DNA from 3 places in the Halomonas sp. HAL1 genome. Region 2 is predicted to be linked to each of the others. Evidence: predicted binding sites of a transcription regulator. Region 2 holds the regulator's gene; each other region holds the start of a gene.

Region 1 (8,192 bases), 270 kb from region 2:
TCAGAGGTCAATACTTGCTCACTACGACGTCCATCGGCATCGGCAACGTACAGGCCGAACTGCATGTTGTCACCAATACCCTGTGCGGTGACATAGGCAATTTTAGTTGAAAACGCACCACGAATATCAGTAATCGCTTCAAAGATTTGGTCACTGATATAGTGAGCGGCACCGCGCAAGTCATTGCCTCTCACCGTCACGGTTTCACCAATCATCCGGCGCTGACCGCTAATATCCATCAGCTCAAACTGTATTTCAAAACCGCCGTTGGTCTGTTCTGCCCTACCTACGACTAAGTAGCGTACGTCTAATGAACGCCAAGTATCGAATTGAACATCGTCAGATTGATTGGGCTGTTCAAACATCGCGCTACGCTCTAGCGGATCAAAATAGCCACTACGCTCAAGGTCATCTTGGACAATCTGCGCAACATCTTCGGGCATTCCGTCTGAACCTGCGAACGGTACTACGCCGATAGGCAGCGCTTGATCGCTGCCACGCGTGATTTCAATGGTTAAATTGGCACTCGCTACACTGCTGACTAGCAGCAGCACACAGAACAACCACACTTTGCTCAAGCTTTGCATCAGCGAACATCCCCCGGGGTAAATCGCAGATTAAACTGACGTAAATTACGCTGCTGATCGGCTGGTAAATCTCTCAATTCACCAAACGGTGCAGCATGTTCCACGGCCTGCATCACAGACCGGTCAAAAGCACTATCGCCGCTGGATGTCACGATCGATGTTGCCAATACTTCTCCAGACGGTCCTAGCCTCACTTGTAGGGTAGCACTCATCGAATCACTTGCACCGGCAGGAATCAACCACGCCTGCTCAACAGCGCGACGGACAATATTGATAAAGCTATTGGCTGCCTGCTCAGCCTGCTGAGCATTGGCCGCGGCTTCTGCCTCACCCGCCAGCTGTCGTTGCATAGCCTCCTCTGCGGCTTCTGCAGCCTGGCGTTGGCGCTCTGCTTCGGCTTCTCGGCGCTGCTGCTCTTCTGCCTCACGTTGACGCTGAGCTTCCGCCTCTCGCTCTCGCTGGGCCGCCTCCTCTTCACGAAGCCGCTCTTCTTCGGCTTCACGTTGACGCTCGGCTTCTGCTTCTTCCTGGCGCTGCTGCTCTGCCGCTTCACGTTCACGTTCGGCTGCTTCCTCTTCCTGGCGCTGCTGCTCTGCCGCTTCACGCGCACGTTCGGCTTCTGCCTCCTCCTGGCGTTGCTGCTCGGCAGCCTCTTGCTGGCGGCGCGCCTCTTCGACTTCACGTTGACGCTCAGCAGCGGCTTCCGCCTCGGCCTCGCGTTCAGCAGCCTCAGCGGCTTGTTGCTCAGCCTGCTCTGTCGCTTCTTGAGCCCGGCGCTCTGCCTCTGCTTCAGCTGCCTCTCGCGCGGCTTCTAATGCTTGCGCTTCCTCTTCGGCTGCCTGCTGGGCAGCTTCTTCGGCCGCTTGCTGTTCGGCGGCGGCTTGCTGCTCACTGGCCGACGGCTCTGCTGGTGCATCGGGCTCAGTAGGCGCTTCAGCCGGTGCATTCATCGCCGCTTGTTGTTCCGTTGCCTGCTGAGCCTGGTCGGTAAAGGTCTCTGTACTCACCAGCGTTGCTTGAACAATCGAAGAGCTATCGGGCTCTGCGTTGCGGGTCGGCAAACTGATTAAGCTAAACACGACAATCGCAACGTGCACAGTTATCGCCAGCACAGTCGGCCACTTATAGCCGACATCTTGAGGATCACGCGGAGTATTTACTGCCATGTGCGCGTTGCCCTTACCCATCTTGCGGCGGCTCAGAAAGCAGCCCCACGTTAGCCACACCAGCACCTTGTAATGTGCTCATCAAGACAACAATTTGTCCATAGGCCACATTGCGGTCACCACGCACCATTACTGGCGTGCCGGGACGTCGCTCTAAAATCGTGGTTACCCGCGCGGCCATCTCATCCAGCGAGACTGAGTTGGAGTCTTCCCCCAATGTGATGAAATACCCACCCTCGCTATCAACCGAAATGACAATGGGGTCATTATCTTCCTGCGTCTCTATAGGCTGAGAGGTGACTTGCGGCAATTCAACTTGTACGCCCTGGGTTAACATGGGCGCCGTAATCATAAACACAACGAGCAGCACCAGCATGACGTCAATGAAAGGGACCACATTGATCTCCGCCATTGGTTTGCCTTTACCGCTGCGATTGAAAGGTCCTTGCATGGCTGTCTCCCTTAACTCGCGCTTGGCTTGCCATCACGACCTTGCAAATTACGGTGCAGGATAGCGTGGAACTCCTCGGCAAAATCTTCATATTTACCGAGTAAGCGAGAAGATGTATTGGACAAGCGGTTATAAAAAATGACCGCTGGGATAGCCGCAAACAGACCCATGGCCGTCGCGATCAATGCTTCAGCAATCCAGGGAGCAACCGTTGCGAGCGTCGCTTGTTGGGTCAGTGACAGCGCTTGGAATGACCCCATGATGCCCCATACGGTACCGAAAAGACCGATATAGGGGCTGGCAGACGCAACCGTCGCCAGAAACACCAGATGTTGGGTTAGACGATCTTCTTCACGTGACCAGGCAACGCGCATGCTGCGTTGCACGCCTTCCAATACGGTATCTGCATCCCGGGTTTTAGGCATTAAGCGGTTAAACTCGCGAAACCCTGCTTGAAAAATATGCTCGGCACCATGGCGTGGATCATCAGCGGGGATTTCACGGTAGAGTTCATTTAAGTCGACACCCGACCAAAAAGACTCCTCAAACTGGTTGTACTCTTGCTTGGCACGACGCATTGCAATACTACGCTGGAAAATCACCACCCAAGAGAGGATCGACCCCACCAACAGTAGCAACATAACCAGCTGCACCACGGTGCTGGCATTCATTATTAAGTGGGGAATGGACATGGTGTTATCGTTCACAGGTGCCCTCATCAATCTATTAGGGTCGGTATTGCCGACGCAGTGAATGACCTCTTGGTTAAGAGGCCCGGATCAAACTATTAAGCGATTCTGGCCATGCTTTAGGTCGCATACGCTCGACGCTCAAGCAGGCTATCTCGACTGTCGCTGAGCAGAGGAGTTCCTCATTACGCCAAACTTGCTGTTCAAATGTCATTCGACAGCGACCAATGTCGGTGACATGAGTACTAATCTCCAGCATGTCATCGAGGCAAGCCGGTTTCGCATAGTGACAGGCCAAGCGGTATACCACTAGCTGCGTGCCTTCGTCTAGCAGCGTTTGCTGATTTAGGTTCAATTGGCGTAGCCATTCGCTACGCGCCCGTTCCATAAACTTCAAGTAGTTAACGTAGTAGACAATGCCGCCTGCGTCAGTATCTTCCATATAAACACGCAGCGGCAGGCGATAACTATCGTTAGCCAAATCACTCACGGACGGCGCTCCCCTTCCATGTCGGTCGCCTGCTCGTGGGGCACACGTTCAAAGTGCAGCCACGCTTGGCGGGTCACGACACGCCCGCGTGGTGTACGCATCATTAGGCCCTGTTGAATCAGATAGGGCTCAATCACATCTTCAATGGTGTCACGCTCTTCACTGATAGCAGCGGCGAGCGAGTCAATGCCCACTGGCCCGCCGTCAAATTTGTCGATCATGGCCAGCAGTAACCGTCGATCCATATGATCCAGGCCGTGGTGGTCCACATTGAGCATATTGAGGGCAGCATCGGCTATGGCGACATCGACCACACCGTTGCCTTTCATTTCAGCGTAATCACGCACACGGCGTAATAGCCGATTAGCGATTCGTGGCGTACCGCGGGAGCGGCGGGCGATTTCAATCGCGCCGTCGTGGCTAGTTTCAACCCCCAACAGGCGCGCCGAGCGCGAAACAATTTCAGTTAGCTCTTCAAGATTATAAAACTCAAGCCGCTGAACGATGCCAAACCGGTCGCGCAGTGGAGAGGTCAATAAACCTGCCCGCGTCGTCGCCCCCACCAGGGTAAAGCGGGGCAAATCCAGCTTGATAGAGCGCGCAGCCGGACCCTCGCCAATCATGATATCCAGCTGAAAATCTTCCATGGCCGGGTATAGCACTTCTTCGACCACCGGCGAAAGACGATGAATTTCATCGATAAAAAGCACATCGCCAGGCTCAAGATTGGTCAGCATGGCAGCGAGATCCCCCGCCCGCTCCAACACCGGGCCAGAGGTCGACTTCATTCCGACCCCCATCTCGGTGGCAATAATATGCGCAAGTGTCGTTTTACCTAACCCAGGCGGGCCAAATACCAACGTGTGGTCCAGGCTCTCTTCACGCAGCCGTGCGGCGCCAATAAAGATTTCCAACTGCTCGCGGACACGCGGCTGGCCAATATAGTCATCCAGCCGCTTAGGGCGAATTGCGTAATCAATGCGCCCCTCCCCCTGTTCGGGCTCAGCGGCGATCAGCCGATCGTGTTCTAGCATAAGTGCTCTTCTTAATAACGATTACAAAATGACAGCGTCGAATTGACGTTTGCTAATGCGAGCTCGCTTAGCCGCTCATGCGTTGGGTGAGCGCGGCTTTAATCAGTGCTTCGGTGGACTGATTAGGGTCAATGTCGGCGAGCATTTTCGATGCCTCAGTCAGCTTGTACCCCAAGCTGACTAAGGCGGCTTCTGCATCGGCAAGGCTATCACGGGCGGATGCTCGGCCATTAGCGGCCTCTAGAGGCAGTAGTGCGTTACTGCCATCTTCCCACTCGGGGAAGCGGTCACGCATTTCGATAATCAGCCGCTCGGCGGTTTTCTTGCCCACCCCCGGCAGTGTTGTCAACGCCTTGCTGTCATCATCACGCACACAGCGCATAAAGGCGTCTTCATCCATACCTGATAAAATCGCTAACGCCAGCTTGGGCCCCACCCCATTGACTTTGATCAGCGCGCGGAAAAGCGCTCGTTCATGCTCTCTACCAAACCCATATAGCAAATGAGCATCGTCACGAATTGTTAGATGAGTAAATAATGAAACGCTTTCACCGACGGCAGGCAGTGCTACCAGCGTATTCATCGAGGTTTCCAGCTCATAGCCTACACCATGAACGTCGATCACAATCCAGGGAGGTTGCTTTGCCAGTAACTGGCCACTTAGACGTCCAATCATAAAGTCGCTCGCACAGGTGTTGAAATAATAAAACAAGAGGGTGAAAACAGACGTTTACTATAAAGCGACTCTGTACAGGTGACCAGTAGTTCAGCCACACGCAGAGTAACCGTTACAGCCGCCAGCGGCCTGTGGAGCGACGACGGGCCCGCGTTGGCGCGGCGGGTAGGCCGTAGCCACTAAAGGCATGCGTTAACGCAATCGCTAATGCATCTGCGGCATCAGCCTGGGGAGTAGCAGAAAGCTGCAGAATAGCGGTCACCATATGCTGGACTTGCTCTTTGTCCGCGCCGCCCTGGCCTGTCACCGCCTGTTTAATCTGCCGCGCGGCGTACTCGGCAAGGCTCAATCCATGATTGGCCATGCAGACAAGCGCCGCCCCCCGCGCTTGGCCCAGCTTGAGCGCCGAATCAGGGTTTTTGGCCATAAAGACACGCTCAATAGCCACTTGGTTGGGCCGATGCAAACCGACGACTTCGCTAAGACCGGAATAAATCTGTGCCAGTCGTTGTTCTAGCGCCCCTTCCGCCGTGCGAATACAACCACTTGCCACGTAGCAGGGCTTCACACCGACCACGTCGATTACCCCATACCCTGTCACGCGTGACCCTGGGTCAATACCCAGGATACGGACAGGATTAGCAGACTTTTTCTCATCCATGTCGTCGAAACTCGTTGGGGCTTTATACAAAAACACCGACGCCGGAGCGTCGGTGTTAGGCACTTAACCAACCACGTTATTCGGTGGCTGTTTCCGGCTTGGCCTTCTGGCGTAGACGGATGTTTAAATCTTTTAACTGTTCAGGACTGACTTCGCCTGGGGCATTCGTCATTAAGCAAGCAGCGCTTTGGGTTTTCGGGAAGGCGATGACTTCACGAATAGTCTTAGCACCCACCATCAGCATGACGAGGCGGTCCAAACCAAAGGCTAAGCCACCATGGGGCGGCGCGCCGTACTGAAGCGCATCCAGCAAGAAGCCGAATTTTTCTTGAGCTTCTTCTTCACCAATACCGAGGATCTCGAAAACGGTGCTCTGCATGGTTTGGTCGTGGATACGAATAGAGCCGCCGCCCAATTCGGTACCGTTGAGCACCATATCGTAAGCGCGCGAAAGTGCGCTCGCTGGGTCGGCCTTTAGCTCTTCCGGGCTGCAAGAAGGCGCGGTAAAGGGGTGGTGAAGCGGGCTGAGGCGGCCATTGTCGTCAGCTTCAAACATCGGGAAGTCGACTACCCACAGCGGTGCCCATTCCTGAGTGTAGAGCTCAAGGTCAGCGCCCAGTTTGACGCGCAGCGCGCCAATGGCTTCGTTGACGATACGGGTTTTATCTGCACCAAAGAAGATGATATCGCCATCTTCAGCGCCTACCCGATCGAGCAACTCTTCAACAATATTTTCCATGAACTTAACGATCGGCGACTGCAGACCCTCAAGTCCTTTAGCGCGCTCGTTGACCTTGATCCACGCCAAGCCCTTGGCACCGTAGATGCCGACAAACTTGGTGTATTCGTCGATCTCTTTACGCGACAGCTTAGCGCCACCGGGTACTTTCAGCGCCGCTACACGACCATCATCCGCGCTGGCCGGGCCAGAGAAAACTTTGAAATCGACTTGCTGCATCAGATCGTCGACATCAGTCAATTCAAGCGGGATGCGCAGATCCGGCTTATCAGAGCCAAAGCGATCCATTGCTTCCTGCCAAGTCATGCGCGGAAATTCAGGTAGTTCGGCTTTTAACACGTCCTGGAATAGCTGACGAATCATGGATTCAGTAATGCCCATGATGTCGCTCTCTTCCACAAACGACGCTTCAATATCAATCTGAGTGAACTCAGGCTGACGGTCGGCGCGCAGATCTTCATCGCGGAAGCACTTGGCGATTTGGTAATAGCGGTCAAAACCGGCCACCATCAACAGCTGCTTAAAGAGCTGTGGTGACTGGGGCAGTGCAAAGAAACTTCCCGCGTGGGTACGGCTTGGCACCAGGTAATCGCGGGCACCTTCAGGCGTGGCACGCGTGAGTACCGGTGTTTCGATATCCAGGAAGCCCTGGCTTTCGAGATAAGCACGTACGTTGTGAGAAATGCTCGAACGCAGGCGTAGCTTCTCAATCATGTCCGGACGGCGAAGGTCGATATAACGGTGCTTTAAGCGCACCTCTTCGCCTACCTTGCCATGCTCATCCAGTTGGAAAGGCGGTGTAATCGCAGTGTTGAGTACTTCGACCTCTTTCGCCAATATTTCAATCATGCCTGTGGGCATGGTGGCGTTTTGAGTACCTTCAGGGCGCAGCCGAACACGTCCAGTGATACGCAGGACATACTCACTGCGGGCACGGTCGGCAGTGGCGAACGCCTCGGCGGTATCAGGGTCGACCACGAACTGAGCGATGCCATCGCGATCGCGCATGTCGAGGAAAATGACCCCACCGTGGTCGCGGCGGCGATGAACCCATCCGCATACCGTAACCGTTTGATCCACCAAAGTTTCGTTTAGCTGGCCGCAATAATGGCTGCGCATGTCAAATCCTGTTCTGTTACGTGGCAATTAATGTGTCGCGGGCGTCCCCGACCCTGACTGCCGCAGTTATGCTGCGGCGCCTTTGTCACTGGGAGTAACGCTTTTGGGAGTAGCACTGGAATCACTTGATTTAGCGGTCTCTGTGGAGGCAGTTTTACCATCAGCAACCAGATTCTTTTTGCTACCCGTTTTGAAATCGGTTTCGTACCAACCGCCGCCGGCCAAGCGGAAACCCGCGGCCGAGACCAGCCGTTCCAAGCCATCGCTTTGGCATGTAGGGCAATCCTTCAACGGATCGGCACTAATTTTTTGCAATTTTTCCAGGCGATGGCCACAGGCCTTGCACTCATATTCATAGATGGGCATGTTATTGGCTCCTAAAAAGCTCAACCCTGACAGATTCAGTACTGACAGACCTAGTCCGGTAAGACCAAGTGCTGAAAGAAAAGAACAGTGGCGAACACAAACGCTGCCAAGCTGCCAATATGTGGCCAGTCGGGATAAATTCCAAGGCTGCGGTTGATAAGCGCCGCCATTATACCCTTTTGTGACCCCTGCCGAGCAAGGTTATGCAGCCTTC
Region 2 (8,192 bases):
CTTCCAACTTAGCGTGGGTACGACGCCATCGGCCCAACGCACTTAGGGCATCAATATCAGGCCGTGCACGGCTGTAGCGCAGTTTGGCGGGACGCTTGGTTTCAATACCCCGGCAGGCTTCAATCACCTCAAGTGCCGCGGTGCGATCATTGCACACCAGCAACATATCGCAACCCGCCGCTAGCGCTGCCTGGGCTCGCTGTTTGGGCCCACCCGCCTCGTGGGCGCCCGCCATACTTAAATCATCAGAAAAGATGCAGCCTTTGAAGCCCAACGATTCACGCAGCATGCCCAACCAATGAGGGGAGAACCCGGCAGGACGCGGATCGAAAGCACTGTAAATCACATGCGCTGGCATCACGCCGTCTAACGGCGCGGCTAAATGGGCAAAGGGCACCAGGTCGCGTTGTTTAATCACCTCTAGCGGGCGGTCATCCACCGGCAGCGCAACGTGAGAGTCTGCCGCGACGCCGCCGTGACCGGGGAAGTGTTTCCCGACAGCGGCCATACCAGCATCATGGAGCCCTTGAATAAAGGCGCTGCCAAGCTGAGCCACATGCTGCGGATCGCGGCTAAAACTTCGGTCACCAATAACACTTGAGACGCCGCTTTCGACATCCAGTACCGGAGCAAAGCTAAGATCCAAACCGCAGGCAGCCATTTCCATGCCCAATAGCCAGCCAGCATCTTTTGCGAGCGCAAGACCGTCATCGGGATTGGCGCTATAACACTCCCCAATGCGAGCCATGGCGGGAAGGCGCGTCATCCCCTCTTTAATGCGCTGAACGCGGCCACCCTCTTGATCAACAGCAAGCAATAAGTCCGCACGCACACGTCGAATATCGCTGCAGAGTTGGCGTACTTGATAGCCGTTCTCGACATTGCGGGCAAACAGAATAACCCCCCCTACCGACGGTTCTAGCAGCAAGCGCTTTTCTGCGGCCGTTAATTTCGGGCCTTCAAGGTCGAGCATGACCGGGCCTAACGGTTGAGTCATCGTGATAGGTCCATTAAAAAAGAGGCGGTGATTCTAGACGATCGTCTAGCGGTGTCAAAACGGATTAGTCAAACGACTGACGACCGCCGTGCAACCAAACGGGGGTACCTGGTAACGCTAACGAAAAGATATAGAGCAAATCACTATTGCGTAAACGAATACATCCGTGGGATGCAGCAACGCCCATGGGCTGATCAGGTGGCGTACCATGAAGATAAATATAGCGACGCTGTGAATCGACCTGTCCACCACGGTTCACGCCTTTTTCTAATCCGCATAGCCACAGGATGCGGGTCAAAATCCAATCCCGCTTCGGATATGCTTCAGCTAGCGCAGGAGAAAATTCCTCACCCGTCCAGCGACGACCACGGAATACCGCATTATCAGGCATCCCGCTGCCAATCGCGGCTCTTATATAGTGCCAACCATGGGGTGTTTTGCCACTACCATTGTGCTCACCAATGCCCGCGAGGCCAGACGATATCTCACACTCATGCAACACCTTCGGCCCTCGCCAACAGCGTAGCTGCTGCTGGGTGGTATCGATTTCCAACCAGATGTCCTCTACAGGGGGAAGCTCAGCGAGCTTGGGCGTTCGCATATTTTCCTTCTTCAAGTGCTGGGGGCAACGGTGCATTCATGGCAGCCACCACTACCGGGCGCAACCGCCTAACCAAATCCCGCACGGTGACCTGCTCGTGATAATCCTTTTCAGCGATATCGCGCAGTGCATCAAGGCCTGAAAGCGTAAAAATCACCGTACCAAGCATAAAGTGTAGCCGCCAAAAGCGTTCCGCGTCAGGCAAGTCGGGCGTTGCTTGACGCACTAGCTCGGTGAAGCGGGTAAACACATCACCATACTCTTGCTGAATATGACGCCTAAGGTGCCCCTGCGCTTGGCTATAGGCCAGGCCCAGCAAGCGCATAAACACCTTTAAACTGTTGCGCTCGGCAGGCACTGCCAGCACGGTAGTCGCCATTGTTTCGAGTAGCGTTTCCAACGGAATAACGCGCCCTGCATGCTGGGCTTCAAGCTCATCAAGCGCGGTATGAAAACGCTGGGTAAACGGGTCCAGATAGCGTGAAAACACGGCCTGAATTAAGGCTTTTTTGGAACCAAAATGGTAATTCACCGCCGCTAAATTGACGCGCGCTTTGCTAGTGATGTTGCGCAGCGATGTTTCAGCAAAACCTCGCTCAGCAAACAGCACTTCCGCGGTGTCGAGTATTCGAGTTACCGTATCAGATTGAGCCATGCCGCTCTCCGGGGAAACGAGTGTTTAAAACATAGCAAAATACTATGCCATAACGTTGGTGGGCTCAACGCTTGATTTTCTGATGAAATATGGCTGCCTATATCAGTAGAAGCTTAGTTTAAAACGATTAGGAAAAATTCGGGGCCTTTCTAGATAGGGGTTGACAAGACATATACTGGACAGAGGAACATACTGTATACTTAACCACTTATCGATTAAGTCGACATTTATTTTGTTACTGTCTATTCACTATTATTGGAGTCTGGTATGTCGCGTCCGCTAACCGCTCGCCAACAGCACGTATTTGATTTTATTGTTAAGACCATGGGCGAATTTGGCTACCCTCCGACCCGTGCTGAAATTGCGAAAGCGCTGGGTTTCCGTTCACCTAACGCAGCGGAAGAGCACCTGCGCGCGCTAGAGCGTAAAGGCGCTATTCGCATTATTCGCAATACGTCACGCGGTATTCGCCTACCTAATCAAGAGCCCCAAGAGGTAGTAGAAAGCACCGTAAGCGCGTTGCCCGCTGCCAATATTGAAGCCTCGCCTGCTGGCCTACCGGTGATTGGCGAAGTAGCCGCCGGGAGCCCTATCCTAGCTGCTGAGCATATTGACCGTTACTGCCCTCTGCCAGCCGAGTACTTCACTCCTAAAGCCGATTATTTGCTGCGTGTGCGAGGCCTTTCGATGAAGGATATTGGTATTTTAGAAGGTGATTTATTGGCAGTTCACCGTACCGAGCGGGTGCGCGATGGCCAGATTGTAGTCGCGCGCCTAGATGATGAGGTAACCGTCAAGCGCTTCAAACGCCAGGGCCACCAAGTAACGCTATTTGCGGAAAATGCAGACTTTGCGCCCATTGAAATCGACCTGCGTTCACAGTCACTCGATATCGAAGGTGTCGGCGTTGGCGTTATTCGTGGCGGTAATGGTCAAGCACTGGGCTAACCACCGTCGCTACTGCATGTCGATATAGCGGTGGTCATTAAAGGTGGCCACCCAATTAGGATGATAGACCAGCAAAATACTCAGCAGCATCCCGGTAATAAACGCCTCTGAAGGCATTAGTAGAGGTAAGAAGCGTGCATACTCCTGAGCAAGATAGATAGCGTTAGGGTCTGTGCCTGCCACGATAATCAGCAGCACGGCAGCCAGCCCTGCCCCTAATGTTGCCAACGCCGCCCCAAAAAATCCGCAGGCAAATAGAAAAACCATCAGGTTATCCGGCAGGCGGCGATCTACCAGCCGCCACACTGTGCCAATAATGGCAGCCGGAACAATGCCCGTTACCAGTACATTCGCGCCCAGCAGCGTCCACTCATTGCGGCCGATAACCACCATTGCCACATTGATGAGTACATTGCTGAGCAGCGCTAGTGGCGCTTTAAACACGAGTGTCATCAATACCGTAAAGACGAGATGCAGCGTTAGCCAGTCGACCGCCTGAGCGCGTAGCTGCCACATCAGCACCACTGCCAGCGTTGCGCCTAACCAACGGTGCTGAAGGGCATTGTCTTCCAGTAGCGCTTTCCAGGGCCGCCGCCAAAGAGCCCACACCACTACGCCTAACGAGAGTAGCGAGGTGAATATCAGCGCCCAGGGCGCCAGTACAGTTTGTGCGAACGACATAGCGGCTTCTCACTTTACGAGCGTTAGCTAAATACCACGGTCTTGTTGCCATGCACTAAAACACGATCCTCAAGATGCCAGCGTAAACCGCGTGCGAGAACGGCTTTTTCAACATCACGCCCAAAGCGGACTAAATCGGTTGGGGTATGGCAGTGGCTAACGCGATGAATATCCTGTTCGATAATCGGGCCCGCGTCGAGTTCCTCGGTGACGTAGTGGCAGGTGGCGCCAATCAGCTTCACACCCCGCTGATATGCCTGGTGGTAGGGCTTCGCCCCAGCGAAAGAGGGTAAAAAACTGTGATGTATATTAATTACCCGCCCTGCATAGCGTGCGCACAGGTCAGGCGGCAGAATTTGCATATAACGCGCCAACACAACGCAATCAGCACGCGCACTATCGATTTCTGCTTGCACCTTGGCAAACGACACTTGCTTGTTATCGGGGTCTACTGGCACATAGTGATAAGGAATGCCGTACCACTCGGTCAATGAACGCATATCGTCATGGTTGGAAATGACGCCGACAATATCGCAATCCAACTCACCCGCCTGCCAGCGATAAAGCAAATCTACCAAGCAGTGTGACTCTCTAGAGACCATCAACACCACCCGGCGGCGCTGCTGTGTATCCACCAATGACCACTGCATATCAAATTCGATCGCCACCGGCTCGAACGCTGCACGTAGCGCCTCCACCGACATCCCCACTGAATCCGCCAAGATTTCGTAACGCATAAAAAAACAGCCCGTTTCTAAATCGGAGTGCTGGCTTGCTTCAGTGATAGACCCCCCTTGCTTAGCAATAAAGCTCGATACTCGGGCCACAATACCTACCCGATCAGGGCAGGACACAACTAAACGATAATAATGGGACATGTGAGCGACTCTTGACCTATTTCTAAGGTAATTATGACAAACCAACGGCTTAGGTTGCATAGTGTATCGGAAGGCCAAGGATGATTGTTAGCCGCCCCTGCCTTCCCGTATAGTTGAGTCACTACTTTTTAGGCTTTTCATAACTGATGCACTCTTCACGCGTTCAAATTCGTCCCCGTCGTCGTCCTCCGCTGCGCATGTTGCCGCTGGGGGGATGCGGTGAGATTGGTATGAATCTAACGCTCTACGGCTACGACGATCACTGGATTGTCGTCGACTGCGGCATGATGATTCGCCAGGATCTCCCCAACTCACCGCTACAAGTGCCTAATCTTGATACACCAAAAGCATTAGGGATAGTCCCGAAAGCACTATTTATTACCCACGGCCATGAAGACCATATAGGTGCCGTCGCTTGGCTCTGGCCGATGTGGAATTGTCCTATTTATGCCACGCCATTAGCCGCGGGGCTGTTACGTCTTAAATTTGCTGAACATCAACTTAGCAGCGCTGCTATTCATGTCATCGAACCAGGTGAGGCACTTGAAAGCGGGCCGTTTACGCTACGCTACTTGCCGTTGACGCATTCAATACCTGAAAGCTGTGCCATCATGATAATGGCTGGTGGCTATCGTGTTTTACATACCGGTGACTGGAAACTTGATCCTGAGCCGCTTATCGGCTCTCCGGTGAGCGCGGCACAGTTTAGAGCGCTGGCCCCGGTCGATTTAGTGGTCGGCGATTCCACCAACGCCCCCATGCCAGGCCACTCCGGCAGTGAAGGTGATGTGGCGAGAGCATTGGTAAAAACCCTCGCTAACTGCCAGGGCCGTGTAGTTGTCTCTTGTTTTGCCAGTAACCTTGCGCGGGTATTGGCTATCGGGCGCGCAGCGCATCAGTGTGGCCGTCGCATCAGCTTAATGGGGCGCTCAATGGAGCGAATGGTTAGCGTTGCGCGTGGGCTTGGCTATATGGATGACTTACCGCCGCTGGTACCCAATCACGACCTGGGTTATCTCCCCCCGGATGAAGTGGTCATTATCGCCACCGGTAGCCAGGGTGAGGCGCGTGCCGCGCTTCAGCGCCTTGCTCAGGGCCGCCATCCCTTTGTTGATCTTCAGCCCGGCGATAATGTCATCTTCTCGGCTAAGGCCATTCCAGGCAACGAACGCCCTATTGAACAGCTAAAAAAACGTTTAGCGCAGTTAGGTGTTCGTATTTACGACGAAATCAACCATCCCGAGTTACATGCTACTGGGCACCCCGCGCATGATGAGCTAATCAAACTCTATCAATGGATTAAGCCGAAGCATCTGATGCCCGTCCACGGCGAAGCAAGGCATCAGCAGGCGCATCAGGCAATTGCCAGTCAATTAGGGATTAGCGCACCTTTGTCGCCAGTTAATGGCGATTTAATCAGCTTTGATAACCAAGGGCTGCGCTGCGAGGCACGCTATCCCCAGCCGCCCTGCATCGTCAGTCAAAACAGTGTGGTTCCTCACCCAGGGTTGGAAGTAAAAGACGCCAGTACGGCACGTCGTGGCAGTTTGTACCTAGCACTACCAGTGACCGCGACTGATACGGGCTGGGCGCGCATTGGACGTTTGATGCTGGATGCGACGGGTGCCAGCCCGCTGGATGAAGATAGCTTTAGTGATTGGCTGGATGATCAGCTTGATGAGATTGCCGCCGACACACTGGCCGACCTTCGCCAAGCACTGCAGCCTCGCTTGGTACACTGGCTGGCGGAGCATATGCAGCACCTGCCCGATGTGCATCTTCAGATTATGGCCGCCGAAATGCCAGAGGCCATCACCCTAGACAATGCTGCCAATCGTTAGTGGTGCATCATTGCGGAGTAGCAAGACGTGGCAAACTCACTCCCAGCGTGCCGCGTCTTCTTGATCAGAGTGGCGTTCTTTGACCCAATATTCTCCCTGAGTGGAGTGCTCTTTCTTCCAGAAAGGCGCCTGGGTTTTTAAAAAATCCATAATAAAATCGCAGGCTTCAAACGCCTCCCGGCGGTGGGCGCTAGCCACTAGCACTCTCACGATGGGGTCGCCAGGGCCCAGGTAACCGACGCGATGAATTATCCGCACCGCTTGTAGCGACCAACGCTGCCAAGCCTGCTCGCCAATCTCCGTTAGCGTGCGCTCGGTCATACCGGGGTAATGTTCCAGTGTTAACCCCGTCACATCGGGCGTTTCATTGAAATCACGCACCAGTCCGGTAAAGCTCACCACCGCGCCAATATTGCTGCGCCCGGCTAATGCATCGCTATAGCCGTAGTCCATTGAGAATGGCGCTGCTTGCACCGCTACCTTAATATCCACCGTTACCCCCCTGTGACCGGTGGGAAAAACGCCACTTCGTCATCATCGGTCACTAGCGCATCATCGTTTGCCATTACCTGATTAATGGCGCATAACGTACGCTGATCAGTAAGCAATTTAAACCGATCATCGCGCTCGGCCAGCGCTGCTTTTAAACCACTGATATCGCGACTAGCAAGCTGGTCCAGCCCGACAGTCGCCTCGCTTTCACCTACCCGCTCGCGCAGTTCAGCCAGAAATTTAACCCGCACACAGGGGGAGGGACAGCGCTCACCCAGGCTTACTTCTCCTGACGTGCCTTCGCCCGTCACGATAGGCGACTGCCTATTCACACGCTGATAATCCCCGCGTTGGCCGCCCTGCTTGCTATCGAGCTGGATCGCGTCAATACGCATGCCCTTATCGACCGCTTTGCACATATCGTAGAGGGTTAAGCAGGCGACTGAAACGGCCGTCAGCGCTTCCATCTCAACACCGGTGCGACCATTTAAACGACACAGCGACGTTACATGCACACAGGACTCGGCCATGTCGATCTCGAATTCAACCGACACCTTTGATAGCGCCAAGGCATGGCAGAGCGGAATCAATTCATGGGTGCGTTTTGCCGCCTGAATACCCGCGATACGGGCGGTGGCCAGGACATCTCCTTTCGGTAATCCCCCCTCGCTGAGCAACGTCAGCGTTTCAGGCAGCATTACAATGCGCCCCGAGGCGACGGCTTCGCGGCGCGTTTCTTGTTTATCGCCGACATCCACCATGTTGGCTTCGCCCCGGGTGTTGAGGTGGGTTAGATGCATGTTGGTCACCTTTCCTTTTTTGAAGCCACGGTTTGCTTTTTTGCGTTTATCCAGGTCACTATCCAGCGCGCGATTGCGTCGCTATCATCAAGATTTAACTGCGCTACGCAAGAAGTTAAATCAATAGGCGATGGCGCGCTTAATGCAACCGCCTCGACCCATGGGTCAGTTAAAATGGCCGAGTCACCCACGCCATCGCGATAAAGCACCAGCTTAGGGATCGGCCAGGCTTTAAAGCCTTCGACAATCACTAAGTCGGGATGGTGCGGCACCATCATGGTTATTAACTCGGCTAAATC
Region 3 (8,192 bases), 1.6 Mb from region 2:
CGCCATGGATGGCGGAAATGCCGGAATTGTCGGGAACATTTTCCGGCCCTGTCGAAAGACCCTCGCTTCAACCTGCCCTGGCACCTGAATCTCACTTATCGCCTTTCATTCTATAAGCACCATTAGATCAGGTCTCGCCACTGATACAACAGCGATAGCGCTTCCCGCGGCGTTAAACCATCCATATCGACATTTTCCAATGCCTCCACCACCGGGTGCGGTGCGGCTGCAAACAGGTCGTTTTGCTGGGGAGCCGTTCGCGGCGCTTGCGCTGTGTTATCTACATCGCGCTGCTCCAGGCTCATCAGCTTCTCACGGGCCCGTTTAATCACATGACCAGGTACGCCCGCTAATTGAGCGACCTGCAAACCGTAACTCTGGCTAGCCGGGCCTGCTTCAATGCGGTGCATGAACACGATGCTGTCGCCATGCTCGGTCGCCGTCAGGTGTATGTTGGCCACGCCCTCCATATGTTCGGGTAAGGCGGTCATCTCAAAATAGTGGGTGGCAAACAGCGTTAGCGCGCGCCCTTTGGCAAGATATTCCGCACTCGCCCAGGCCAGCGATAACCCGTCAAAGGTGCTAGTGCCGCGGCCAATTTCATCCATCAAAATCAAGCTTTGCTGGGTGGCATTGTGCAAAATATTGGCCGTTTCGGTCATCTCGACCATAAAGGTGGAGCGTCCGCCTGCCAGATCATCCGACGAGCCAATGCGGGTAAATATCCGATCCAGCGGACCGATCTCGGCGGCATCGGCGGGCACAAAGCTGCCGCAGTGGGCGAGCAGAGCAATTAGCGCTGTTTGCCGCATATAGGTCGATTTACCACCCATATTAGGCCCGGTAATAATCAGCATATGCTGGTCGGGGTTAAGCGTAACGTCATTGGGCACAAAGGGCGTTTCGCTAACCTGTTCAACCACAGGGTGCCGCCCCGCCTCGATACGAATGCCTGTGGCCTCGCTCAGCGTCGGGCGCACCCAGCTCAACGCCTCGGCGCGTTCGGCAAAGGCGCACAGCACATCCAACTCCGCAAGCGCTTGAGAAGTGCTTTGTAGCGCGTGAAGGCTGTCATTCAGCTCGCCCAGCAGGCGGTCATAAAGCCATTTTTCACGGGTCAGTGCGCGGGATTTAGCCGACAGCGCCTTATCCTCAAACTCTTTGAGTTCAGGAATGATAAAACGCTCGGCGTTTTTCAGCGTCTGGCGGCGAATATAGTCAGCGGGTGCTTGCTGCGCCTGGGAGCGCGGCAGCTCGATAAAGTAGCCATGTACCCGGTTATAGCCGACTTTGAGATTAGCAAGTCCGGTACGCTCGCGCTCGCGGGTTTCCAGCCGAACAAGATAGTCGCCCGCGTTCTCGGCCATGCCCCGGTGCTCGTCGAGCTCGGCATCAAAGCCGTTGGCAATCACCCCGCCATCGCGGATCACCACCGGCGGATTCTCAACTAGCGCGCGGCTGAGCATGTCAGCCATTTCAGGGTAGGGGCGGATATGCGGGCGCAGGCTATCCAGCGCGCTGCCGTTCTCTACCTCGCCCAACTGCTGTTCAAGGGTAGGCAGAGTGACCAGGGCGTCACGCAGACGCGCCAAATCCCGTGGCCGGGCGCTGTACAGCGCGACCCGGGCCAGAATGCGCTCCACATCGCCCACATCGCTCAACGTCTCGCGCAGTGACATGTAAGCGGCAACTAGGCTTAGCAACGCCACGCCTGCATGGCGGTTTTGGACAATCTCTCGTTGGCGCAGCGGACGATTCAGCCAGCGTTTGAGTAGCCGCGAGCCCATAGCGGTGGTGCAGGTGTCCAGCACGCTCGCCAAGGTGTTGTCGCTGTTGCCACCCAGGTTAATATCGATTTCCAGATTACGCCGGCTGGCGGCGTCGATCACTACTGCATCGTCGCGATTCTCAACGCTAATCGCGGTCACGTGGGGCAAGCGCGAGCGCTGAGTGTCGCGGGCGTAATCAATCAGCACTCCGGCGGCAATCAGTGCGGTGGTTAAGTGTGCGCAGCCAAAGCCGCGTAAATCCTGCACTTCAAACTGATCGCACAGGCTGCGGGTGGCGCTCTCCAAATCAAACAGCCACTCGCCCTGGCGACGCAGGCTGCGCTTTTGCGACCAGGCATCGGGTAGCGTCAGGCTTTCGGGCACCAGCAACTCAGCAGGGGAGAGGCGAGTAAGCTCGGCGAGCATTTCGGCTTCGCTCTCAACTTCCAATACATTGAAGCGGCCGCTAGAGAGTTCTAGCCAGGCAAGGCCCCAGCTATCTTTACCGGGGGAGACCGATACCAGTACGTTGTCGCGGCGGGCATCGAGCAGCGCTTCATCGTGGAGCGTGCCGGGGGTGACGATACGTACTACTTGGCGGTCAACAGGCCCTTTGCTGGTCGCGGGGTCGCCTATCTGTTCGCAGATCGCTACCGATTCACCGCCAGCGACCAGACGCGCCAAATAGCCTTCAGCGCTATGGTAAGGTACACCCGCCATCGGGATCGGCTTCCCCCCCGACTGGCCGCGCTGGGTAAGGGTAATATCCAGCAGTGCGGCGGCGCGCTTGGCGTCGTCGAAAAACAGCTCGTAAAAATCCCCCATTCGGTAAAACAGCAGAACCTCGGGGTGTTCGCGTTTGATCTTTAAATACTGCGTGATCATTGGCGTGTTAGGGGGAATGGCCTGTGACATGGGCGTCCTGATTGAGCAATTTCTTTGAGAAAGCTAAACACAGTATTCTACGCTGAACAGACGACTCACTTGAAGGAGCGACCATAGTGCCCAGCGTATCTAGCCTGAAAAATCTTGATTTGACGCTGCTAGCTCAGCGCCTAGGGCGGCTTTGTCAGCAGTTGAAGGTGGAAGTGACCGCCGCTGAATCCTGCACGGGCGGTGGTATTGCTAGTGCGATTACCAGCACGGGGGGTAGCTCTGCTTACTTTACAACGGGCTATGTGACCTATGCGAACGCGGCTAAGAGCCGCCTGCTCGGCGTGCCAGACGCTATACTGGCAGAACATGGGGCGGTGAGCGAAGAAGTAGTGAAAGCGATGGTGCAAGGCGCCTGCCGGGAAAGCGGTGCGGGCTTGGGCGTTGCCGTTAGTGGGGTGGCCGGGCCGGATGGTGGTAGTGCTGAAAAGCCGGTGGGTACCGTTTGGCTCGCCTGGGGTGATACCGCTGAGCAGCAAGCCGAGTGTTTCCACTTCCCTGGGGATCGCCAAGCAGTGCGCGAGCAGGCAGTGCGGCAGGCGCTGGCAGGGCTGGTGGCACGCCTGGATGCGCGGGTGAAGGCAGGCAAGCAGGGGTAGGGGTAGGAAAATAGTTAAGAGAAAGCGTGATCAAGGATTTGTTTACGGCACAATCTTTGGCATACTACTGGGTAATTATACAGCTTGTTATGAGGAATCTCTGAATGGCTCAGGATGACAACCGCACAAAAGCGCTAAACGCTGCACTCACCCAAATCGACCGTCAGTTCGGCAAGGGCACCGTCATGCGTCTAGGTGACGCACCGCGTGTGGTCATGCCGTCGGTTTCCACGGGTTCGTTGGGTCTGGATATCGCACTTGGCATCGGCGGGCTGCCGTTTGGCCGCGTAGCTGAAATTTTTGGTCCGGAGTCCTCGGGTAAGACAACGCTGACCCTTTCGGTGATTGCGCAAGCGCAAAAGCAAGGCAAAGTGTGTGCGTTCGTGGATGCCGAGCACGCTCTGGATCCGAGCTATGCCGAAAAGCTAGGCGTCAACCTGGATGATCTACTGATTTCCCAGCCGGACACTGGCGAGCAGGCGTTAGAAATTACCGATATGCTGGTGCGTTCCGGCGGTGTTGACGTGATTGTTATCGACTCTGTCGCTGCGTTGACCCCGCGCGCTGAAATCGAAGGCGAAATGGGCGATACCCATGTTGGCCTACAGGCACGTTTGATGTCACAGGCGCTGCGTAAGATCACCGGTAATATCAAAAACGCCAACTGCCTGGTGATCTTCATCAACCAGATCCGCATGAAGATCGGCGTGATGTTTGGTTCACCCGAAACCACTACCGGTGGTAACGCGCTTAAGTTCTATGCCAGCGTGCGTCTGGATATTCGCCGCACAGGCTCGGTGAAAGTGGGCGATGAAGTCACCGGTAACGAAACCCGCGTGAAAGTAGTCAAAAATAAAGTGGCACCGCCATTCCGTCAGGCTGAATTCCAAATCCTTTATGGCAAGGGTATCTACCACGCTGGCGAGGTCATCGACCTGGGCGTGCAGTGCAACCTAGTCGATAAAGCCGGTGCTTGGTACAGCTATAAAGGCAAGAAAATCGGCCAGGGTAAAGCAAACTCCGCGCTTTACCTGGAAGAGCATCCAGACATTATGCTCGAAATCGAAACACAGATTCGTGAGCAGCTCTTGGCCAAGCCTGATCCTAAAAAGGAGAAGGAAGGTGCACCTACCGAAGCAGCGGCCGAAGTGGATGCCAACGATGACGATCTGCTCTAAGTCTGTTCTAACTGAGATAATCTAATGGCCTTTATGTCTCAGCGCGATGCCACGCCCCGTGACATCGCGATTGGCCTACTGGCTCGGCGCGAATACTCTCGCGCCGAGCTAGCACAGCGCTTGAAGAAAAAAGCCTTCGACGATACCGCTATCGATGAGTGTTTAGACGCTCTGGCCGAACAGGACCTGCAGTCTGATGCGCGTTTTGCGGCTAGTTTCGTACGCTCGCGCATTCTGCGCGGCCAGGGTGTTATTCGTATTAAAGGCGAGCTTCGCCAACGCGGCGTTGATCAGGAAACCCTTAATACCGCTTTTGAAGAGGTGGAAGAAGGGGAGCAGGTTGACTGGTTCGAGCTAGCCCGGGAAACGCTGGCGCGACGCTTCGATAGCCCTGGTGAGACGCCTAAAGAGCGCGCTCGACGCGAGCGCTTTCTGGCTAGTCGTGGCTTCGATTTTGAGCAAATCCGCTACGCGCTCTCCTGTCTGTAATAATTTTTCTCCTGCTTGTAATATATTTTCTCTTGTCTGTAATACTTTCCCCCTGCCTGTAAAACGCCTTCTCTTACCTTTCTAATAGCGCTCTCCTACGCTTTTCTACCTAGTAGTTTGCCTCTCTGCCACTAAGTGCGGCTTTAGTCGTTTGACAACTGCGCTATAATGGCCCCTTTGCGACCCCTGAGGGTAGCGTCGACAGCGCCCTGGGACACCACGCTTTCTTGTTACGGATACCCTATGAAAAGCGCAGAAATCAGACAGGCCTTTCTTACCTTCTTTGAAAAGCAGGGACATACGATTGTACCCACCAGCTCTTTAGTGCCGGGCAATGACCCGACGCTGCTGTTTACCAATGCCGGCATGGTGCCTTTCAAAGATGTGTTTCTGGGTCGCGACCCACGCCCATACGTGCGTGCAACATCTGCGCAGCGCTGCGTACGCGCAGGCGGTAAGCATAATGATTTAGACAATGTCGGCTATACCGCACGTCACCACACGTTTTTTGAAATGCTGGGCAACTTCAGCTTTGGCGACTACTTCAAGCACGACGCCATACGCTTTGCCTGGGTATTTCTGACCGAAACGCTGGGTCTGCCTAAAGAGAAGCTGTGGGTCACGGTGCATGTCAGCGATGACGAAGCTGAACGTATCTGGAAAGACGAGATCGGTATTGACCCCGAGCGCTTTTCCAAATTAGACGAAGATAACTTCTGGCAAATGGGCGACACCGGCCCTTGTGGTCCGAGTTCGGAAATCTTTTTTGACCACGGTCCAGAGGTATGGGGCGGCCCTCCCGGTAGCCCGGAAGAAGATGGCGACCGCTACATCGAAATCTGGAACCTGGTGTTCATGCAGTTTGATCGTGATAGCCAAGGTACGCTGAATCCGTTGCCCAAGCCCTCTATCGATACCGGTATGGGCTTGGAGCGCGTGGCCGCCGTTATGCAGGGCGTGCACTCTAACTACGAAATTGATCTGTTCCAGAGCTTGCTGCAGGCTGCCGCTAAAGCTACCGGGCACCCAGACACCGCTACACCTTCGTTGCGCGTGATTGCCGATCACATTCGCTCCTGTGCCTTCCTGATTGCCGATGGTGTACTGCCTTCCAACGAAGGGCGCGGCTATGTGCTGCGTCGGATTATTCGCCGTGCGATTCGTCATGGCCACAAGCTGGGCGCCGTAGAGCCGTTCTTCCACAAGCTGGTGGACGCGCTGGATGCTGAAATGGGCGATGCGTATCCAGAGCTTCGCGAGGCGAATGACCAGATCACTCGGGTGCTGTTGAAAGAAGAAGAGCAGTTTGCGCGCACCCTGGACCACGGCATGGGATTGTTAAATGCAGCCTTAGCCGAGCTGGATGGTAAGGTGCTGCCGGGTGAAACGGTGTTTAAGCTTTACGACACCTACGGCTTTCCTTTTGATCTCACCGCTGATGTGTGCCGCGAACGCGGCGTCACGCTCGATGAAGAGGGCTTTCAGCAGGCCTTAGAGGCCCAACGCGAGCGTGCCCGGGCGGCTAGCCAGTTCGGCGCCGACTACAGTGCCTCTATTGAGCTTGACGGTGAGACGGCTTTCACTGGCTATGATCGCCTGGAGGATCAAGCCAAGGTAACGGCACTGGTTGACAGCGAAGGCAATGCACTGGCTGCGCTGGAAGCGGGGCAGAAGGGCGTTGTGGTGCTAGATCGCACGCCATTTTACGGTGAGTCAGGCGGCCAGGTGGGCGATACCGGCTACCTGCATGTCGACGGCGGTCGTTTCCAGGTGACGGATACCCAAAAGCAGAGCGGCCATCACTTACACCAGGGCATCATGGTGGAAGGTTCGCTAAGTGTCGGTGCTAGCGTACGCGGCGAAGTGGATGCCAGTCTGCGTACCGCCACGATCCGTAACCACTCGGCGACCCACCTGCTGCACAAAGCGCTGCGTATGGTGCTAGGCGATCACGTGCAGCAAAAAGGCTCGCTGGTTAATGCTGAGCGGCTGCGCTTCGACTTTAGCCATTTTGAGCCGATGACTGCCGAGCAGTTGGCGGAAGTCGAACGGCTGGTCAATGAGCAGATTCTGGCTAATGCGCCGACTAAAACCGAGCAAATGAGCCTGGATCAAGCCAAAGCCAAAGGGGCGGCGGCGCTGTTTGAGGCCAAATACGCCGAGAACGTGCGGGTACTGACGATTGGTGCCGACGACTTCTCTATCGAGTTGTGCGGTGGTACCCACGTGACACGTAGTGGCGATATCGGCTGCTGTCATGTGATTAGCGAAGTGGGCATTGCCTCCGGTGTACGCCGTATCGAAGCGATCACCGGTGAAAATGCGTTAGCCTACTTCCGCGAGCAGGAAGCCCGCCTTGAGCGTTTGGGCGAACGTTTGAAGACCAAGCCTGAGCAAGTTGAAGCGCGGGTAGAGTCTCTGGTTGAGCGCAATCGTAGCCTAGAAAAAGAGCTTGAGCAGCTTAAAGCTAAACTGGCCAGTGCTGCGGGTAGTGACATGCTGAGTCAGGTGCACGAGGTCAACGGCGTTAAACTGTTAGCGACACAGTTGGAAGGTGTCTCTGGCAAAGACCTGCGAGGCATTCTTGACCAACTGAAGAACAAGCTCAGTTCCGGGGTTATTATCCTTGGGGTTGCCGATCAGGTAGCGGGCAAAGTCAGCCTGATTGCTGGGGTAACCCAAGACCTGACCGGCCGGGTTAAAGCCGGTGAGCTGGTTAACCATGTTGCCTCTCAGGTAGGAGGTAAAGGTGGTGGTCGCGCGGATATGGCTCAGGCAGGAGGTAGCCAGCCCGATGCTCTGCCGGATGCGTTGAAGAGCGTACCGGCATGGTTAGAAAACGCACTTAGCTAAACCCCAAGGCCGGTGGCATGATTGTCGTCGGCCTTATTATTTATTTAATACTTGTGACAACTTCACCCTCCATTCCCGAACGCATAGGAAAAACGGCATATGGCACTATACGTACAGAAGTTCGGCGGCACTTCGGTGGGCTCTGTCGAGCGTATCAAGGCCGTAGCGGAAAAGGTTAAGGGCTTCCGCGATCAAGGCCATCAGGTGGTGGTTGTGGTCTCCGCTATGAGCGGCGAAACCAACCGCCTCACGGACATGGCTCAGGCACTTAATGACGATCCCGCACCGCGCGAGATGGATATGCTGCTGTCGACCGGCGAGCAGGTGACGATCTCACTACTCGCTATGGCGCTGCAGCAAATTGGCGTGCA

What was found. The regulator LexA, encoded in region 2, represses DNA repair genes until DNA is damaged. The targets are predictions, from matches to a motif close to TACTGTNTANNTANACAGTA.
Region 1: ruvA (Holliday junction branch migration protein RuvA) is a predicted target of LexA. The motif match lies at 5,162-5,181, and genes of this name have one in related genera.
Region 3: recA (recombinase RecA) is a predicted target of LexA. The motif match lies at 3,367-3,386, and genes of this name have one in related genera.

Annotation. Positions count from the first base shown of each region.
Region 1 is NZ_CP130610.1:2,015,370-2,023,561, reverse strand. It holds gene tolB (Tol-Pal system beta propeller repeat protein TolB) at 1-587, opposite strand, end outside; gene tolA (cell envelope integrity protein TolA) at 587-1,753, opposite strand; gene tolR (protein TolR) at 1,767-2,204, opposite strand; gene tolQ (protein TolQ) at 2,216-2,911, opposite strand; gene ybgC (tol-pal system-associated acyl-CoA thioesterase) at 2,970-3,383, opposite strand; gene ruvB (Holliday junction branch migration DNA helicase RuvB) at 3,380-4,417, opposite strand; gene ruvA (Holliday junction branch migration protein RuvA) at 4,485-5,093, opposite strand; gene ruvC (crossover junction endodeoxyribonuclease RuvC) at 5,206-5,754, opposite strand; gene aspS (aspartate--tRNA ligase) at 5,831-7,612, opposite strand; gene Q3Y66_RS09445 (FmdB family zinc ribbon protein) at 7,679-7,978, opposite strand.
Region 2 is NZ_CP130610.1:2,288,131-2,296,322, forward strand. It holds gene nagZ (beta-N-acetylhexosaminidase) at 1-997, opposite strand, end outside; gene Q3Y66_RS10705 (L,D-transpeptidase) at 1,062-1,598, opposite strand; gene Q3Y66_RS10710 (TetR/AcrR family transcriptional regulator) at 1,576-2,253, opposite strand; gene lexA (transcriptional repressor LexA) at 2,521-3,201, shown strand; gene Q3Y66_RS10720 (energy-coupling factor ABC transporter permease) at 3,211-3,882, opposite strand; gene purU (formyltetrahydrofolate deformylase) at 3,906-4,760, opposite strand; gene Q3Y66_RS10730 (ribonuclease J) at 4,991-6,601, shown strand; gene moaE (molybdopterin synthase catalytic subunit MoaE) at 6,638-7,093, opposite strand; gene moaC (cyclic pyranopterin monophosphate synthase MoaC) at 7,096-7,893, opposite strand; gene mobB (molybdopterin-guanine dinucleotide biosynthesis protein B) at 7,899-8,192, opposite strand, start outside.
Region 3 is NZ_CP130610.1:732,884-741,075, forward strand. It holds gene mutS (DNA mismatch repair protein MutS) at 123-2,684, opposite strand; gene Q3Y66_RS03505 (CinA family protein) at 2,768-3,301, shown strand; gene recA (recombinase RecA) at 3,406-4,479, shown strand; gene Q3Y66_RS03515 (regulatory protein RecX) at 4,504-4,968, shown strand; gene alaS (alanine--tRNA ligase) at 5,212-7,821, shown strand; gene Q3Y66_RS03525 (aspartate kinase) at 7,921-8,192, shown strand, end outside.